2 regions of the Streptomyces sp. TE5632 genome follow, and region 1 is predicted to be linked to the other one. Evidence: riboswitches for the same ligand, from Rfam matches in the RefSeq annotation. Region 1 holds a riboswitch; the other holds the start of a gene.
What was found. A riboswitch is a leader RNA that binds a small molecule or an ion and turns the genes downstream of it on or off. The one in region 1 is predicted to bind cyclic di-AMP.
Positions count from the first base shown of each region.

Region 2: it holds a riboswitch for cyclic di-AMP, as region 1 does, so the genes downstream of both, ACVW19_RS15940 (M23 family metallopeptidase) here and ACVW19_RS00295 (C40 family peptidase) in region 1, are expected to answer to the same signal.

Region 1 covers NZ_JBSSEA010000001.1:59,720-67,266, forward strand. Annotated here, with positions in the region: gene ACVW19_RS00285 (ATP-dependent Clp protease proteolytic subunit) at 1-157, shown strand, start outside; gene ACVW19_RS00290 (hypothetical protein) at 165-473, shown strand; cyclic di-AMP (ydaO/yuaA leader) riboswitch at 884-1,014, shown strand; gene ACVW19_RS00295 (C40 family peptidase) at 1,018-1,491, shown strand; gene ACVW19_RS00300 (ATP-binding protein) at 1,589-2,047, opposite strand; gene ACVW19_RS00305 (helix-turn-helix domain-containing protein) at 2,260-3,120, shown strand; gene ACVW19_RS00310 (DUF397 domain-containing protein) at 3,130-3,354, shown strand; gene ACVW19_RS00315 (8-amino-7-oxononanoate synthase) at 3,442-4,569, opposite strand; gene bioB (biotin synthase BioB) at 4,869-6,095, shown strand; gene ACVW19_RS00325 (adenosylmethionine--8-amino-7-oxononanoate transaminase) at 6,088-7,377, shown strand; gene bioD (dethiobiotin synthase) at 7,379-7,547, shown strand, end outside.
Region 2 covers NZ_JBSSEA010000003.1:2,372,629-2,380,175, forward strand. Annotated here, with positions in the region: gene lhgO (L-2-hydroxyglutarate oxidase) at 33-1,316, shown strand; gene trmB (tRNA (guanosine(46)-N7)-methyltransferase TrmB) at 1,354-2,211, shown strand; gene ACVW19_RS15935 (PrsW family intramembrane metalloprotease) at 2,264-3,652, shown strand; gene ACVW19_RS15940 (M23 family metallopeptidase) at 3,717-4,751, opposite strand; cyclic di-AMP (ydaO/yuaA leader) riboswitch at 4,763-4,919, opposite strand; tRNA gene ACVW19_RS15945 (tRNA-Met) at 5,247-5,320, opposite strand; gene ACVW19_RS15950 (dihydrofolate reductase family protein) at 5,428-6,561, opposite strand; gene ACVW19_RS15955 (cation:proton antiporter) at 7,050-7,547, shown strand, end outside.

The sequences.
Region 1 (7,547 bases):
GATGCTGGTCCGGTGCACCCGCCGCACCCCGGAGCAGGCACGGTCGGACATCGAGCGGAACACGGTCCTCGACGCCCGGGCGGCGGTGGACTACGGCCTCGCGGACCGGATCGTGACCGTCCGCGAGGGCCGGCGGCCCACTTCCGGCACGGGGTGAGCCGCCGATGCTGCCACCCGAGCTGCCGCCGCTGCCCGCGCTGACCCGCGCCGAGGCCGAGCTGATCGACCGTTACCTCGAGGCCGTCGACCTGCTCGGCCGGATCAACCCGGCCCGCGACGGCGACACCTACCGGGGACTGCGTGCCGCGCAGGCACTGGTCGGCAAGGCCGTCGCCCTGCGCGACGCGCTGGCCCTGATGCACAGACGCGGCGAGACCGAACTGCACACCGCCACCCTGGCCCGTGCGTTGCGGGTGCTGGACGGCGAGCGGCGCACGGCCCGCGTCATCCTGCCGCCGGGCTGCGGCAGTTGACACCCCTACCGGCCCGGGCGGGGCGTGCGCCGGTGACACGTCCGCACCGGAGTTGAAACGGACCAAATGGCTTACCCCCAAGCGGCGTAGACGCACGACTTCTTTTCGGGCCGCCAAGGTTGCGCACCGCGCGCGCCCCCTTTCGGAATCAAGTATTCCGATGCTGGTCCGGGGCTCCTCGGCGCTCTGGACGGCAGCCCGAACACAGCGCTGTCCACCCGAACGGATGAGTGGTGAGTAACAACACAAACCCCCGGCTCCGGTGGGATTTCGGGCCAACCATTGCCAAGATCGCTCACTGACGACAAGCCCCCGCCACCGCGGCGGGGCGATCCGGGCGGACGCCGAGTCCTGCCGCCGCCCGGATGACCGGTCGACAGGAGTGGATCGGCAGGAGTGGAGGACCCGAGCACGACGGGTCGCCGGAGCGGGGATTCCCGTTCCGAGCATCCCTTGGGGTGAAGCCGCACGTGTGCGGCCGGGCAACTTCGCCAGCCCGAATCCGACAGGTCATCCTTCACAGGCGGCTGACGAAGGGTTGCGCATGTCCGCGCTCAATCGTGTCCCGTCTCTCATGGCCCGGGCCGGCACGGCCTCGGCCCTCACTCTCGCCGCCGTGGGCGGCTCACTCGTGGTTCCCGGTGCCGCCCCGGAGGCGGCGGCCGCGAGCACGGCCGCCAAGGCTCTCCAGGTCGCGGAATCCAAGAAGGGTTCGCCCTACCGGTGGGGCGCCACCGGACCGTCCCGCTTCGACTGCTCCGGCCTGACCCTCTACTCGTTCAAGAAAGCGGGCAAGCAGCTGCCGCGCACCGCCGCCCAGCAGTACAACAAGACAAACAAGGTCGCGGCCTCCAACCGCAAGGCGGGCGACCTGGTGTTCTTCCACTCGGGCCAAAACATCTACCACGTCGGCATCTACGCGGGTCAGAACAAGATCTGGCACGCCCCGAAGACCGGGGACGTGGTGCGCCTGCAGAAGATCTGGACCCGCAGCGTCTGGTACGGCCGGGTCGGCTGATCCGCGGGGGCGGCGGCATTCCCCCCCTGTCGCCGCCCCCGCCACTCCGTCGGACAGTCACCGACGCGGCTGGGGCTGCGCTGTTCCGTCGTGGCCCCTACGGCTCCTGCTGTCCCACCGCCGTGACCGGCTCGGCCGGGACGGCCCACGGGAGCACGACGAAGACGGTCTTGCCGCCCTCCCTGGTGGGGCGGATCCTCATCCTGCCGCCGCGTTCCGCGGTCAGCCAGCGGATGATGACCAACCCCCGGCCGTTGTCCTGCTGGACCGCGGCGGGGAGCCGCTTGGGGAACCTCGGATGACTGTCGGTGACTCCGATGCGCAACCGCTCGTCGTGGTCGAGGGCGATGTACACCGTGAACGTGGGTGACTGCCCGAGGGTGTGCTGCACGGCGTTGGTGGCCAGTTCGGACACGATCAGCCGCACGGTGTCGGACACTTCCGTGTCCGCCGGCATGCCCCACTCCGCCAGCGTGTCCACCACATGGGTGCGCGCGGCGGGAACCGAGGCTGGATCGCTCGGCAGAGTGATGGATGCTTCCAGATGGTCTGCCATGGCGACGTCCTCCCTTTCCCACGGGTCCACGGTCCGGCACGGAGCGGCTGATTCGAGTACGGTCCCGCACTGGTGCTTCGTCGCCAGACTGCCATCACCGCAGAATGCGGGCGACGATACGGCCAGGATATGCATATATCTGTCGCTCAAATCGGTGAACTCTGCGACGAGAGACCGCATGTGGGTGGCTCATAGGGAGTAAGGGGGAAACGGTGCAACACGGTCCCGCGGTACGCCGCCGGAAACTGGGCGCCGAACTGCGCTCGCTGCGCACGTCGGCGGGGTTCACGAGTGGTGAGGCCGCCCGCCTGGTGGGCTGGCACCAGTCGAAGGTGAGCCGGATCGAGACGGGCACGAGCGGGGTGAAACCGGCCGATGTGCGGTTACTGCTCGACGCCTACGGCCTGGCGGATCGTCAGTTGCGTGAGTTGCTGATGGTGTTGGCGGGGTCCGACGACAGCGGTGGACGGCATCACTGGTGGCACGCGTACCGGGGGGTACTGCCGCCCACCTACCGGGACTTCATCAGCCTGGAGTCCCAGGCCAGTGCGATGCGCACCCTGGAGACCACGGTGGTTCCCGGGCTGTTGCAGACACCCGAGTACGCGCGGGCGGTGACCGAGGCCGCGCTGGAGGGCGCCTCGAAGGAGCGGCTGGACACGCTGGTGGAAGTGCGGCTGGCCCGGCAGGACGTGCTGCGGACGGAGCCGCCCCTGGAGCTGGCCGCCGTCCTGGACGAGGCGGTGCTGCGCCGGGAGGTCGGCGGCCCCGGCGTGATGACCCGGCAGCTGAACCGGCTCGTGGAGGCGGCACGCCTTCCCCACGTGCGGCTCCAGATCCTGCCGTTCACGGCAGGGGCGCACATCGGCGTCACCGGCCCTTTCGTAATCTTCTCATTTTCGCGCACTTCCGATCTGGATGTTGTGGTTCTCGACCACTTGACGAGTAGCCTCTATCTCGAGCGGAAAGAAGACCTCCGGGTGTACTCGGAGGCTTTCAACGCCCTTTCGATCCACGCCCTTTCGCCCGAGGACTCGTTGGATTTCATCGCCGGGACAGCTGCCGGCGCGTAAGGAGGCACGATGCCCGTACCGCCTCGGACCCTTCCCTCCAGCACCGACCTGCGCGGTGTGCGGTGGCTGCGCAGCAGCTACAGCACTGGCGCGAACAACTGCGTCGAGACGGCCCGGCCGGCCACCGGCCCAGGTGCCGGGCTGCTCGCCGTACGCGATTCCAAGAACCCGTCCGGACCCGCGCTGCTCATCTCCCCCGGGAGCTGGACGAAGTTCGTGGCCGCGGTCCGCTGACCGGCAGCACCACCGGCCCGACCACCCGTCCGGCACCACCGACCGAACCGTCCGTCGTCGAGCGACCCACGACCGTGCCCCGCCGACTCACGGCCGCGTCTCGCCGACCACCAGTACAGCGCGTTCGACCTCGGCCCCGGACAGGTCCGCGCGGGCGGTCAGTCTGAGCCGTGAGATGCCGTCGGGCACGGAAGGAGGACGGAAGCAGCCCACGGACAGGCCGGCCGCCCGGCAGTCGGCCGCCCATCGCACGGCCTGCTCCGGGGACGGGACACGCACGGAGACGACCGCGGCGTCGGGACGCACCGCCCGAAGACCCGCGGCCGTCAGACGTCCGTGCAGTTCGCGCGCCACCTCGCCCGCCCGTGCGGCACGCCCGGGTTCCCGGCGCAGCAGCCGGAGCGCCGACAGTGCGGCACCGGCGGCCGCGGGGGCGAGGCCCGTGTCGAAGATGAACGTCCGGGCCACGTTGACGAGATGTTCGACGACCCGTGCCGGGCCGAGCACCGCTCCGCCCTGACTGCCGAGCGACTTGGACAGCGTGACCGTCGCGACGACGTCGTCGGCGCCGGCGAGTCCGGCCGCCTGCGGGGCGCCGCGTCCACCGTCGCCGAGCACCCCGAGGCCGTGGGCGTCGTCGAGCACCAGTCCCGCGCCGTGCTCCCGGCACGCCTCGGCCAGCGCGGTGAGCGGGGCGGCGTCCCCGTCGACCGAGAAGACCGTGTCGGACACCACGACGGCCGGTCCGTCGTGCCCGTCCAGCGTCTTGCGCACGGCGTCCGGGTCGGCGTGCGCCGCGACCCGCGTCCCGCCACGGGCCAGTCGGCAGCCGTCGATCAGCGAGGCGTGGTTGCCCGCGTCGGACACGATCAGTGAGCCGTGCGGGGCCAGCGCGGTGACGGCGGCCAGGTTGGCCGCGTAGCCGGAGGAGAAGACGAGGGCCGCCTCGAAGCCGCAGAAGTCCGCCAGTTCACGTTCCAGCGCGGTGTGCAGTTCGGTGGTGCCGGTGACGAGCCGGGACCCGGTCGCCCCGCCGCCCCAGGTCCGCGCGGCCCGTGCCGCGCCCTCGGTGACCTCCGGATGGCGGGCCAGGCCCAGGTAGTCGTTGCTCGCCAGATCGAGGAGCGGCGCGTCGGCGGCCCGCGGGCGCAGGGCCCGCACGAGTCCGGCCCGGCGCCGCAGCTCCGCCTGCTCATCGATCCAGCCGAACGCCATGGGTCCTCCGGGGCTTCGTAGGCAATGCCCAGACCCTAGCCCCAGAGGCAACCGCCCATGGTGTGGCAATATCCACACGTCAGTGCGTGTGGATTTGTGGAGACTCTCCTTGGCCCGGGACACTCCGTGGGACAGGATCGGCTCTCGTGACTCCGCTCCCCACCTGAGGAGGGGGCTTCCGACCGGAGGGTTGCGGTCCAGCCCGAACCGCCCCCCTGCGGGACGAACGGAACCTACCACCGACTCAGGAAGTAATTCTCCCACCGGCCAACGCTGGTGGTTCCCTCGCTAGGAGACCGATGGACCTGCTGAACACGCTGGTGGACAAGGGGCTTCGGCGCGAGACGCCGACCCGCGAGGAAGCGCTGGCCGTCCTCGGGACGTCCGACGACGACCTGCTCGACGTGGTGACCGCGGCCGGGAAGGTGCGGCGGCACTGGTTCGGCCGACGGGTGAAACTCAACTATCTGGTCAACCTCAAGTCGGGCCTGTGCCCGGAGGACTGCTCCTACTGTTCCCAGCGGCTCGGTTCCAAGGCCGACATCCTCAAGTACACCTGGCTCAAGCCGGAGCAGGCGTCGGAGGCGGCCGCGGCCGGGCTGGCGGGCGGCGCCAAGCGGGTGTGCCTGGTGGCCAGTGGCCGGGGCCCGACCGACCGTGACGTGGACCGGGTCTCCGACACCATCAAGGCGATCAAGGAGGGCAACGAGGGCGTCGAGGTGTGCGCCTGTCTCGGTCTGCTCTCCGACGGCCAGGCGGAGCGGCTGCGCGAGGCGGGGGCGGACGCCTACAACCACAACCTGAACACCTCCGAGGCCACCTACGGGGACATCACCACGACGCACACGTACGCCGACCGGGTGGACACCGTGCACAAGGCGCACGCGGCCGGCCTGTCCGCCTGCTCCGGGCTGATCGCCGGTATGGGTGAGAGCGACACGGATCTGGTCGACGTGGTGTTCTCGCTGCGCGAGCTGGACCCCGACTCGGTGCCGGTGAACTTCCTGATCCCGTTCGAGGGCACGCCGCTCGCCGAGGAGTGGAACCTCACCCCGCAGCGGTGCCTCAGGATCCTGGCGATGGTGCGGTTCGTGTGCCCGGACGTCGAGGTGCGGATCGCGGGCGGCCGGGAGGTGCACCTGCGCACGATGCAGCCGCTCGCGCTGCACCTGGCCAACTCGATCTTCCTCGGCGACTACCTCACCAGCGAGGGCCAGGCGGGACGGGCCGACCTGGAGATGATCGCGGACGCCGGGTTCGAGGTGGAGGGCACCGACCAGGTGACCCTGCCCGAGCACCGGGCGGGCGGGTGCGGGTCGCACGACGGCGGCGGGGTCTGCGGCACGGCACCCGCGGGTGCGGGTGCCTGCGCGGGGACGTCGTCCTCCGGCGGGTGTGCGGAGACGGGGGCGCCCGCGGGTGCCGAGACGGCCGCGGAGGGGGCCGGCCGGGCCGACGGGCCGCGTACCGATCTCGTCGCGGTCCGCCGCCGGGGCGCCGGAACGGATCTCGCTCCCAATGCCTGAGCGGTCCGTCCCCGAGTTGCTCGAGCTGGACCGGCGGCACGTCTGGCATCCGTACGGGCCCATGCCGGGGCGCGGGGAGCCGCTGGTCGTGGAGTCGGCGACCGGGGTGCGGCTCAGGCTCGCCGACGGCTCGGGCGAGCTGGTCGACGGGATGGCGTCCTGGTGGTCGGCGATCCACGGCTACAACCACCCGGTGCTGAACGAGGCCGCGACCGACCAGCTCGGGCGGATGAGCCATGTGATGTTCGGCGGGCTCACGCACGAACCCGCCGTCCGGCTGGCGAAGCTCCTCGTCGACATGTCGCCCGACGGGCTGGAGCATGTCTTCCTCGCCGACTCCGGCTCGGTCTCCGTCGAGGTCGCCGTCAAGATGTGCCTGCAGTACTGGCGTTCGCTCGGGCGGCCCGAGAAGCGTCGGCTGCTGACCTGGCGGGGCGGCTACCACGGCGACACCTGGCAGCCGATGTCGGTCTGCGATCCCGAGGGCGGGATGCACGAGCTGTGGACCGGGGTCCTGCCGGAGCAGGTGTTCGCCGAGGCCCCGCCCGCCGAGTACGAGGAGGCCTACGCCGACCGTCTGCGGGAGCTGATCGAGCGGCACGCCGGGGAACTGGCCGCGGTGATCGTGGAGCCGGTGGTGCAGGGCGCGGGCGGGATGCGCTTCCACTCCCCCGCGTATCTGCGGGTGCTGCGCGAGGCGTGTGACGCGCACGACGTGCTGCTGGTGTTCGACGAGATCGCGACCGGGTTCGGGCGCACCGGCGCGCTGTTCGCGGCGGAGCACGCGGCCGTGACCCCGGATGTGATGTGTGTCGGCAAGGCGCTGACCGGCGGCTATCTGACCATGGCGGCAACGCTGTGCACCGCACGGGTGGCCGACGGCATCTCGCGCGGCGAGGTACCGGTGCTGGCGCACGGTCCGACCTTCATGGGCAATCCGCTGGCGGCGGCCGTGGCCTGCGCCTCGATCGAGCTGCTGCTCGGACAGGACTGGCGCGCGGAGGTCAAGCGCATCGAGTCGGGCCTGCGGGACGGGCTGAGCCCGGCGGCGGACCTGCCGGGCGTCCGTGACGTGCGGGTCCTCGGCGCCATCGGCGTCGTCCAGCTCGATCACGCCGTGGACATGGAGGCGGCCACGCGGGCCGCGGTGCGCGAGGGCGTGTGGTTGCGGCCGTTCCGCGATCTGATCTACACCATGCCGCCGTACGTCACCGGCGACACGGACGTGGCCCGGATCGCACGCGCGGTGTGCGCTGCGGCTGCGGCCACTCAGGAAGGATGACATGCCGGTACTGGTGATCACGGGCACGGGCACCGAGGTCGGCAAGACGGTGGTGACGGCGGCGGTCGCCGCGACAGCGCTGGCGGCGGGCCGGTCGGTGGCCGTGCTGAAGGCGGCGCAGACGGGTGTGGCGCCGGACGAACCAGGAGACGCCGAGGAGATCACACGGC
Region 2 (7,547 bases), on a different contig from region 1:
CCTCCGGGTTCACGGGCGTTGTCAGTGACGTGGTGCACTATCGGGAGCGGGAGGTGGTGCGAGTGGTGCGGGCGGTGCGGCGGTCGTACGACTGCGACGTGCTGGTGATCGGCGGCGGCATCGTCGGCCTGTCGACGGCGTACGCGATCACCCGCGCGGCGCCGGGCACACGGGTCACGGTGCTGGAGAAGGAGCCCGGCCCCGCCAGGCACCAGACGGGCCGCAACAGCGGCGTCATCCACAGCGGCATCTACTACCGCCCCGGCTCCCTCAAGGCACGGTACGCGGTGCGGGGCGCGGCGGAGATGGTCAAGTTCTGCGCGGAGTACGGCATCCCGCACGCCGTGACGGGCAAGCTGATCGTCGCCACCGACCGGGACGAACTGCCCCGTCTGCACGCACTGGTCCAGCGCGGCCGGAAGAACGGGCTGACGGTCCGCGAACTGGGCGCGACGCAGATCGCCGAGTACGAGCCGGAGATCGAGGGTCTGGCCGCCATCCACGTCGGCACCACCGGCATCTGCGACTTCGCGGCGGTGGCCCGCCACCTGGCGGAGGCGTCCGGCGCGGAGATCCGCTACGGCGCGCGGGTCGTCCGCGTCGACCGCCGCCCGGAACTGGGCGTCGCGGCCCTGACCGCCGCCGGGGACGTCGTGCGCGGCCGGGTCCTGGTGAACTGCGCCGGGCTGTACTGCGACGAGATCGCCCGCCTCACCGGTGACGATCCCGGCATGCGCATCGTGCCGTTCCGCGGCGAGTACTACGAGCTGACCCGGCCGGAGCTGATCCGCGGCCTGGTCTACCCGGTGCCCGACCCGGCGTTCCCGTTCCTCGGCGTCCACCTCACGCGCGGCGTCGACGGCGGCGTCCACGTCGGCCCCAACGCCGTACCGGCGCTGGCCCGCGAGGGCTACGACCGGCGCACGGTCCGCCCGCGCGAGCTGGCCGCCACCCTGGCCTGGCCGGGCTCCCGGCACCTGGCCCGCCGCCACTGGCGGCACGGCACGGGTGAACTGCACCGTTCCCTGTCCCGGCGGGCCTTCACCGAGGCGGTCCGCCGGCTCCTGCCCGCGGTCCGGGAGGCCGACCTGACCCCCGCCCCGGCCGGCGTGCGGGCGCAGGCCGTCCTGCGGGACGGCACCCTGGCCGACGACTTCCTGATCCGGGAGACCCCCCGCGCGGTCCACGTGCTCAACGCCCCCTCCCCCGCCGCGACGGCGTCCCTGCCCATCGGCCGGGAGATCGCCCGCCGAGCGCTGGCCGCCCTGGCCGACCCGACGCGGCAGGGTGCCGACGCGACCGCGAAGTCACCGTGAGGGCCGCCGTGCGGGCCGCCGTAAAATCGAGAGCACTGTGTCTGACTCCTTGAACACCTCCGCAGCCCCGCACGCCGAGCACGCGCCCGGTGTGTCGATCCGCCGTACCCGGGAGAAGGGGGAGCCCCGCTTCCCCGACGGGCCGAAGGCCGATCCCGCCGGGTCGCACTTCGAGCGGCGGATCCGGAGTTTCCAGCCGCGCCGGAGCCGGGTCACCGCCGGGCAGGCGGACGCGCTGCAGCGGCTGTGGCACCGGTGGGGCTTCGACGTCGACGGGCGCCGGCTCGACCTCGCCGACTTCTTCGGCAACGACCGCCCCGTCGTCCTCGAGATCGGCTTCGGCATGGGTGAGGCCACTGTGCGCATGGCCGCCGCCGACCCCGGCACCAACATCCTCGCGGTGGACGTCCACACACCCGGCCAGGGCCATCTGCTCGGCCTCGCCGACCAGCACGGTCTGGACAACGTGCGCGTCGGCAACGGCGACGCGATCATCCTGCTCCGCGAGATGCTCACCCCCGACTCCCTGAGCGGGCTGCGCGTCTTCTTCCCCGACCCCTGGCCCAAGAAGCGGCACCACAAGCGCCGGCTGATCCAGCCCGACTTCCTCACTCTCGCCGCGACCCGTCTGGCACCGGGCGCGGTCGTGCACTGCGCCACCGACTGGGAGCCGTACGCCCAGCAGATGCTCGAGGTGCTGACCGCGCATCCCGCCTTCGAGAACACCGTGGCGGACGGTGGTTTCGCACCGCGTCCGGAGTTCCGCCCGCTGACCCGTTTCGAGGGACAGGGGCTGGCCAAGGGCCATGTGGTGAACGACCTGCTCTTCCGTCGCGTACCGCACGACGACCGGCCCGGTGGCCGGCCCACCGGGCAACCCCCCACCGGCTCCTGAGCCCACCTGGCGTACCTGCGGGCAGCGCCCTTCCCTCGTTAGGGTCAATGTCGTGGACACCAGCCGTCCGTACCCGACGCGGTCCAGCGCGGTGGCACACCCCGCCGGGCCGCCCGGGCGGGCCCTGAGGCACGTGCACTGGTGGCAGCGGCCCTGGGTGCGCTACGGGGCGCTGATCGCCCTCCTCGCGCTCTCCGGCCTGGTCATCCTGGGTCTGGTCCGCGAGCAGACCGGCACGGAGGGCTTCCTGGTCGGCCTCGGCCTCGCCGTCCTCCCGGTGCCGCTGCTCATAGCCGCCTTCCGCTGGCTGGACCGTGTCGCACCGGGCCCCTGGCGCAACCTCGTCTTCTCCTTCGCGTGGGGCGCCTGCGCCGCCGCGCTGATGGCGATCGTCGCCAACAGCTTCGCCACCCACTGGATAGCGACGGAGACGGCGGACCCGTCCCGCGCCGACACCCTCGGCGCGACCGTCATAGCCCCTGTCGTGGAGGAGTCGGCGAAGGCCGCCGCCGTCCTGCTGGTCTTCCTCTTCCGCAGACGCGACTTCACCGGAATCCTCGACGGCGTGGTGATAGCCGGGGTCACCGCCACCGGCTTCGCCTTCACCGAGAACATCCTCTACCTGGGCAACGCCTTCGGCACCGACCAGCTCACCGGCGGCAGCGGTGTCTCCTCCGTCACCGCGGCGACCTTCTTCGTCCGCGTCGTCATGTCGCCGTTCGCGCACCCGCTCTTCACCGTGCTCACCGGCATCGGCTTCGGCGTCTCCGCGCTCGCCACCGAACGCCGGCGCCTGTGGCGCGTCCTGCCGCCGCTGGGCGGTCTGCTGCTCGCGATGGGCATGCACGCGCTGTGGAACGGCTCCTCGGTCCTCGGCGGGTACGGCTTCTTCGCCGTGTACGGGGCGTTCATGGTGCCGTCGTTCGGCCTGCTGACCTGGCTGGTGGTGTGGACGCGGCAGCGCGAACTGCGGACCGTGCGCACGGAACTGCCCGTGTACGTCGCCGCCGGCTGGCTGAGCCCGGCCCAGCCGTTCGCTCTCGGCTCGATGCGGGCCCGGCGCATCGCCCGGCGGTACGCGCGCCGGCACGGGGGCCGGGCGGCGGCACGGACGGTGGCACGGTACGAGGCGTACGCGACGTCCCTGGCGTTCCTGCGGCACCGGGCACGCCGCGGCCGCGTGGGCACGGACTTCGCCGCACGGGAGGGGGAGCTGCTGCGGGAACTGTGGTGCCGCCGCGCCGCAGCCCGCCCGGCCCTGGAGCACGCGGCCCGCGCCACCGCGCCGCCTGTGCCGCCCTGGCCGGTGTACGGCGCGTACGGCGTGTACGGCATGCACGGCGCGACGAGCCTCGCGTATGCCCCGTACCCCGCGCACCCCGCGTACCTCGGGTATTCCGCGTACCGGCCGAACCCGTACGCGTCCCCGTACCGCCCCTGAAACGCCTGACCGGCAGCCCTGACGTCGGGGGGTCGTCGTCAGGACTGCCGGGGCTGTGGTCGTCTCAGACGGTGAGGCCCTTCGACTGAAGCCAGGCCATCGGGTCGATGCCCGAGGCGGAGCCGGCGGGGTGGACCTCCAGGTGGAGGTGAGCGCCGGTGGAGTTGCCGGTGGAGCCGACGCGGCCGATCACGTCGCCGGTGTTGACCTGCTGGCCGACGCTGACGCTGATGGAGGACTGGTGGGCGTACCAGATCTCGGTGCCGTCGTCGAGCGTCAGCACGGTCTTGTAGCCGTAGGAGCCGTCCCAGCCGGCGGAGGTGATCGTGCCGGTGTGGACCGCCTTGATCAGCGTGCCCGTGGGGGCGGCGAAGTCCAGACCGGTGTGCTGGCCGGAGGACCAGTAGGCGCCGGCCTGACCGAAGGTCGAGGAGACCGTGTACGAGGAGGTGGGCAGCGCGTACTGCCGGGCCAGCTCGGCGAGGCGCTCGGCCTCGGCCTTCTTCTTGGCCTCCTCCTCCGCCTTGCGCTTCGCCTCGGCGGCCTTCTCCTCCGCCTCCTTCTTCGCGGCGGCGGCCTTCTCCTTGGCCTCCTTCTCCGCGGCGGCGGCGGCCTCGGCGGCGGCCTTGTCCTCGGCCTGGCTCTGCTGCTGCTCGACCTGGGCCATGATCCGGGCGTGCAGCGCCTCGCCGGCGTCGGAGGCACCCTGCTCGGTGACCTCGTCGGCGACCACACCGATGTCGCTGAGCGCGGTGGCGGAACCCTCGGGGGTTTCCTCGTCGGAGATGAGGGAACCGACAGAGGGAAGGTCCGGCATCGAGATCGAGACCGGCGGCTTGCCGGTCTGGGCGCTGGCCATACCGCCACCGGCGACGGCGGCTATGACACCGACGCCCAGGACCGTGGAGCTGCGGGCGAGGCCTCCGCCGCGCTGCTTGCCGACGCGGTGCCGGCCGCGCACGGGGCGGACGGACTCCTCGGTGGGGTTCCACTCCTCGAAGGGGCCCTCGTCGGGGCGGACGCCGCCGTAGACGAAGGTGTCGCCGTCGTACTGGCTCGGCATGAAGGGGGCCTCGGGAGCAGGCCGGTTCGACGCCACGTGGGCGTACTCCTTTCCTTCCTTCTCGCCTACCGGGTTAGCTGACGGGTTCGGAGCAGGAAGGTCTCCTACACGCGTATACCCTCCGTGTCTCCACGGGGCATCCACGCGATTCACCCCAAGATGTTGGTTCCCCGGTTCCCTTGCGGGATTCGGCGCATGCGCACGGAGCCGACTCGTGTGACGGCTGGGACGACCGCGCTGCGTTATCGAACGTTAATAGAGGTAGGGGTCGGATTCCAAGCCGTTCCTCTTGATCGTTAACGATTTCCACGCGGACTTAAGCGCCATGGCCGGGCAAAAACGGGCGAGTTGACCGTGCCTCACGCGTCACATCGAAACTGACGGTTTATCAGTTGTTATGCGCAGCGCGGTGACCCGATCACCTGGCGTGACAACGGTGCGGAAGTCGGGACGACGAGCCGGGGCGGCGGGGCTAAAGCCGAGAACGACCGAGGGCCGGAACCCTTTCGGATTCCGGCCCTCGGCCTTCAGTAGCGGGGACAGGATTTGAACCTGCGACCTCTGGGTTATGAGCCCAGCGAGCTACCGAGCTGCTCCACCCCGCGTCGTTGTGTCACCAGCATACGGCATGCGGGGGACACTCCGCACACTCCTTGTCGTCGCCGTCGTCGCCGTCGCCGTCGCTGCTGTCGCCGCTGTCGCCGCCGTCGCGTCACCGGCCGATCAGATGGCCGTTCGGCGCCGTGGCGGCCTCCTCGTGCTCGGGCAGTACGACGACCTGGGTGCCCCCGGCGGCCAGCACTCCGCTGCCGTCGGCGTCCGCCACGAAGGTGTCCGGCTCCCGCCAGGCGGTGACCACCCGCCGTACCCCCGCGTCCAGGATCAGCCGCGCACAGGGCGCCGGACGCGAGGCGCGGCGCGCGCAGGGTTCCAGGCTGGAGTACACGGTGGCGGTCGTGAGCCGCGGATCCGTGGGGTCGGTCTTGGCGAGGGCGGCCTCCTCCGCGTGCACCAGCGGGTCGCCGCCCTCCCGGGAGTGGCCGCGGGCCAGTTCGGTGCCGTCGGCCGCGACCACCACCGCGCCCACGCTGAAGGCCGTCTCCGACGGCGGGCACTGAACCGCCAGTTCACAGGCGAGGGCCAGCCAGTGGTGGTCGGCGGCGACGGGGAGCGGGCCGGTGCCGGGGGCGGTGGGCTCGTAGCGCATGAGAACGACGTCGCCGACCGGGCGGGTCTCCAGCAGCCGCAGCCGGCCGCCCTGGTAGGCACCGGGGCCGAAGAGGCGGGCGGCGTCCGGGTCGCCGACGAAGAGCGGGGCGAGGACCAACTGGAGCTCGTCGGCGAGGCCCTGGGTGAGGAGCTGGGTGTGGATCAGGCCGCCGCCCTCCACCATGAGCCGCCGGACGCCGTACACGTCGTACAGGTGCGTGAGGAGCCGCCGCCAGTCGAGTGCGGCGCCGAGCGGTACGACATCGGTGGCGAGGCCGTGCGCGCGGGCGCGTTCGGCACCCTCGTCGGTCGTGTAGAGGACCTTCTCGCCGCCGGTGTGCCAGAACCGCGCCGCCGGGTCCAGGTCGCCGGAGCCGCTGACGGTGACCTTCAGCGGGTACTCGGGCCGGCCCTCGGCGACCCGGGCGGCCCGCCGCTCGGGCGAGTTGACCAGCAGGCGGGGGTTGTCGGCACGGATCGTGCCGGCGCCGATCAGGATCGCGTCGACCGACGCCCGTACCTCGTCGACCCGGTCGAAGTCGGCCGGGCCGGACAGCAGCAGCCGCTCGGGGCCGGTGTCGTCGAGGTAGCCGTCCAGGGAGACGGCGGCGGACAACAGGACGTACGGGTGAGGCATCGACGCGCTCCTGGGAGGACGGGAAATTCGGGGACTACTACGAGAACTACGAGAACTACGAGAACTACGAGAACTACGAGAACTACGAGAACTACGGGGACTACGGGGACTACGGGGACTACGGGAACTACGGGGACTACGGGGACTGCAGGACCTGCGGGACTTGCGGACCGCTGAACTGATTCAAGTCTGACAACCGGATCGTGGGACGGGGCAGGCCCCCATGAGGGTCGTCCCCCAGCTTGTTTGGGTGGCACCACGGATGGTCATCGCGCGGGGGCGGATGTGAGCGTGGAAGCAACGTGGAAACAACGCCGAAAGACGGGACAGACACGACAAAAATCCCGGCCCCCTGTCCCGTGGCGCACCGACCGCGGCCCCGTACGGCCCGTATGGCGAAGAGCCCCCACCGACGCGAAGGAGCGGTCCCCACTCGGCTCAGTCGATGAGGTCACGCTCCGTTCCCGTGTTGTGGAAGGTGGTGACCCGTGGGACATGCCGACACACTGCTCGCCATGGGTGGCGCCTTCCTCGCCGCCGCGTTCCTCGCCCGCCTCGGCAGCCGGATCGGGCTGCCGACCATCCCCCTGTTCATGCTCGCCGGCATTCTGCTCGGTCCGCACACCCCGGGCCCGGTCCTGGTCGAGGACGCGCACGACTTCGGGATGCTCTCGGCACTCGGTCTCGTCCTGCTGCTCTTCTACCTGGGCCTGGAGTTCCACCTCGACGATCTGAGACGGGGCGGCAGACGGCTGCTCACCGCCGGTGGCATCTATCTGCTGCTCAACGTCGGCGCGGGGCTGGGCTTCGGGTTCGCCCTCGGCTGGGGAGCACGGGAGGCCCTGGTACTCGCCGGGGTGCTGGGCATCTCCTCCTCGGCGATCGTCACGAAGATCCTCATCGAGCTGGGCCACATCGGCCGGCCCGAGACCCGTCTCATCCTCGGCGTCACCGTCGTCGAGGACATCTTCCTCGCCCTCTATCTC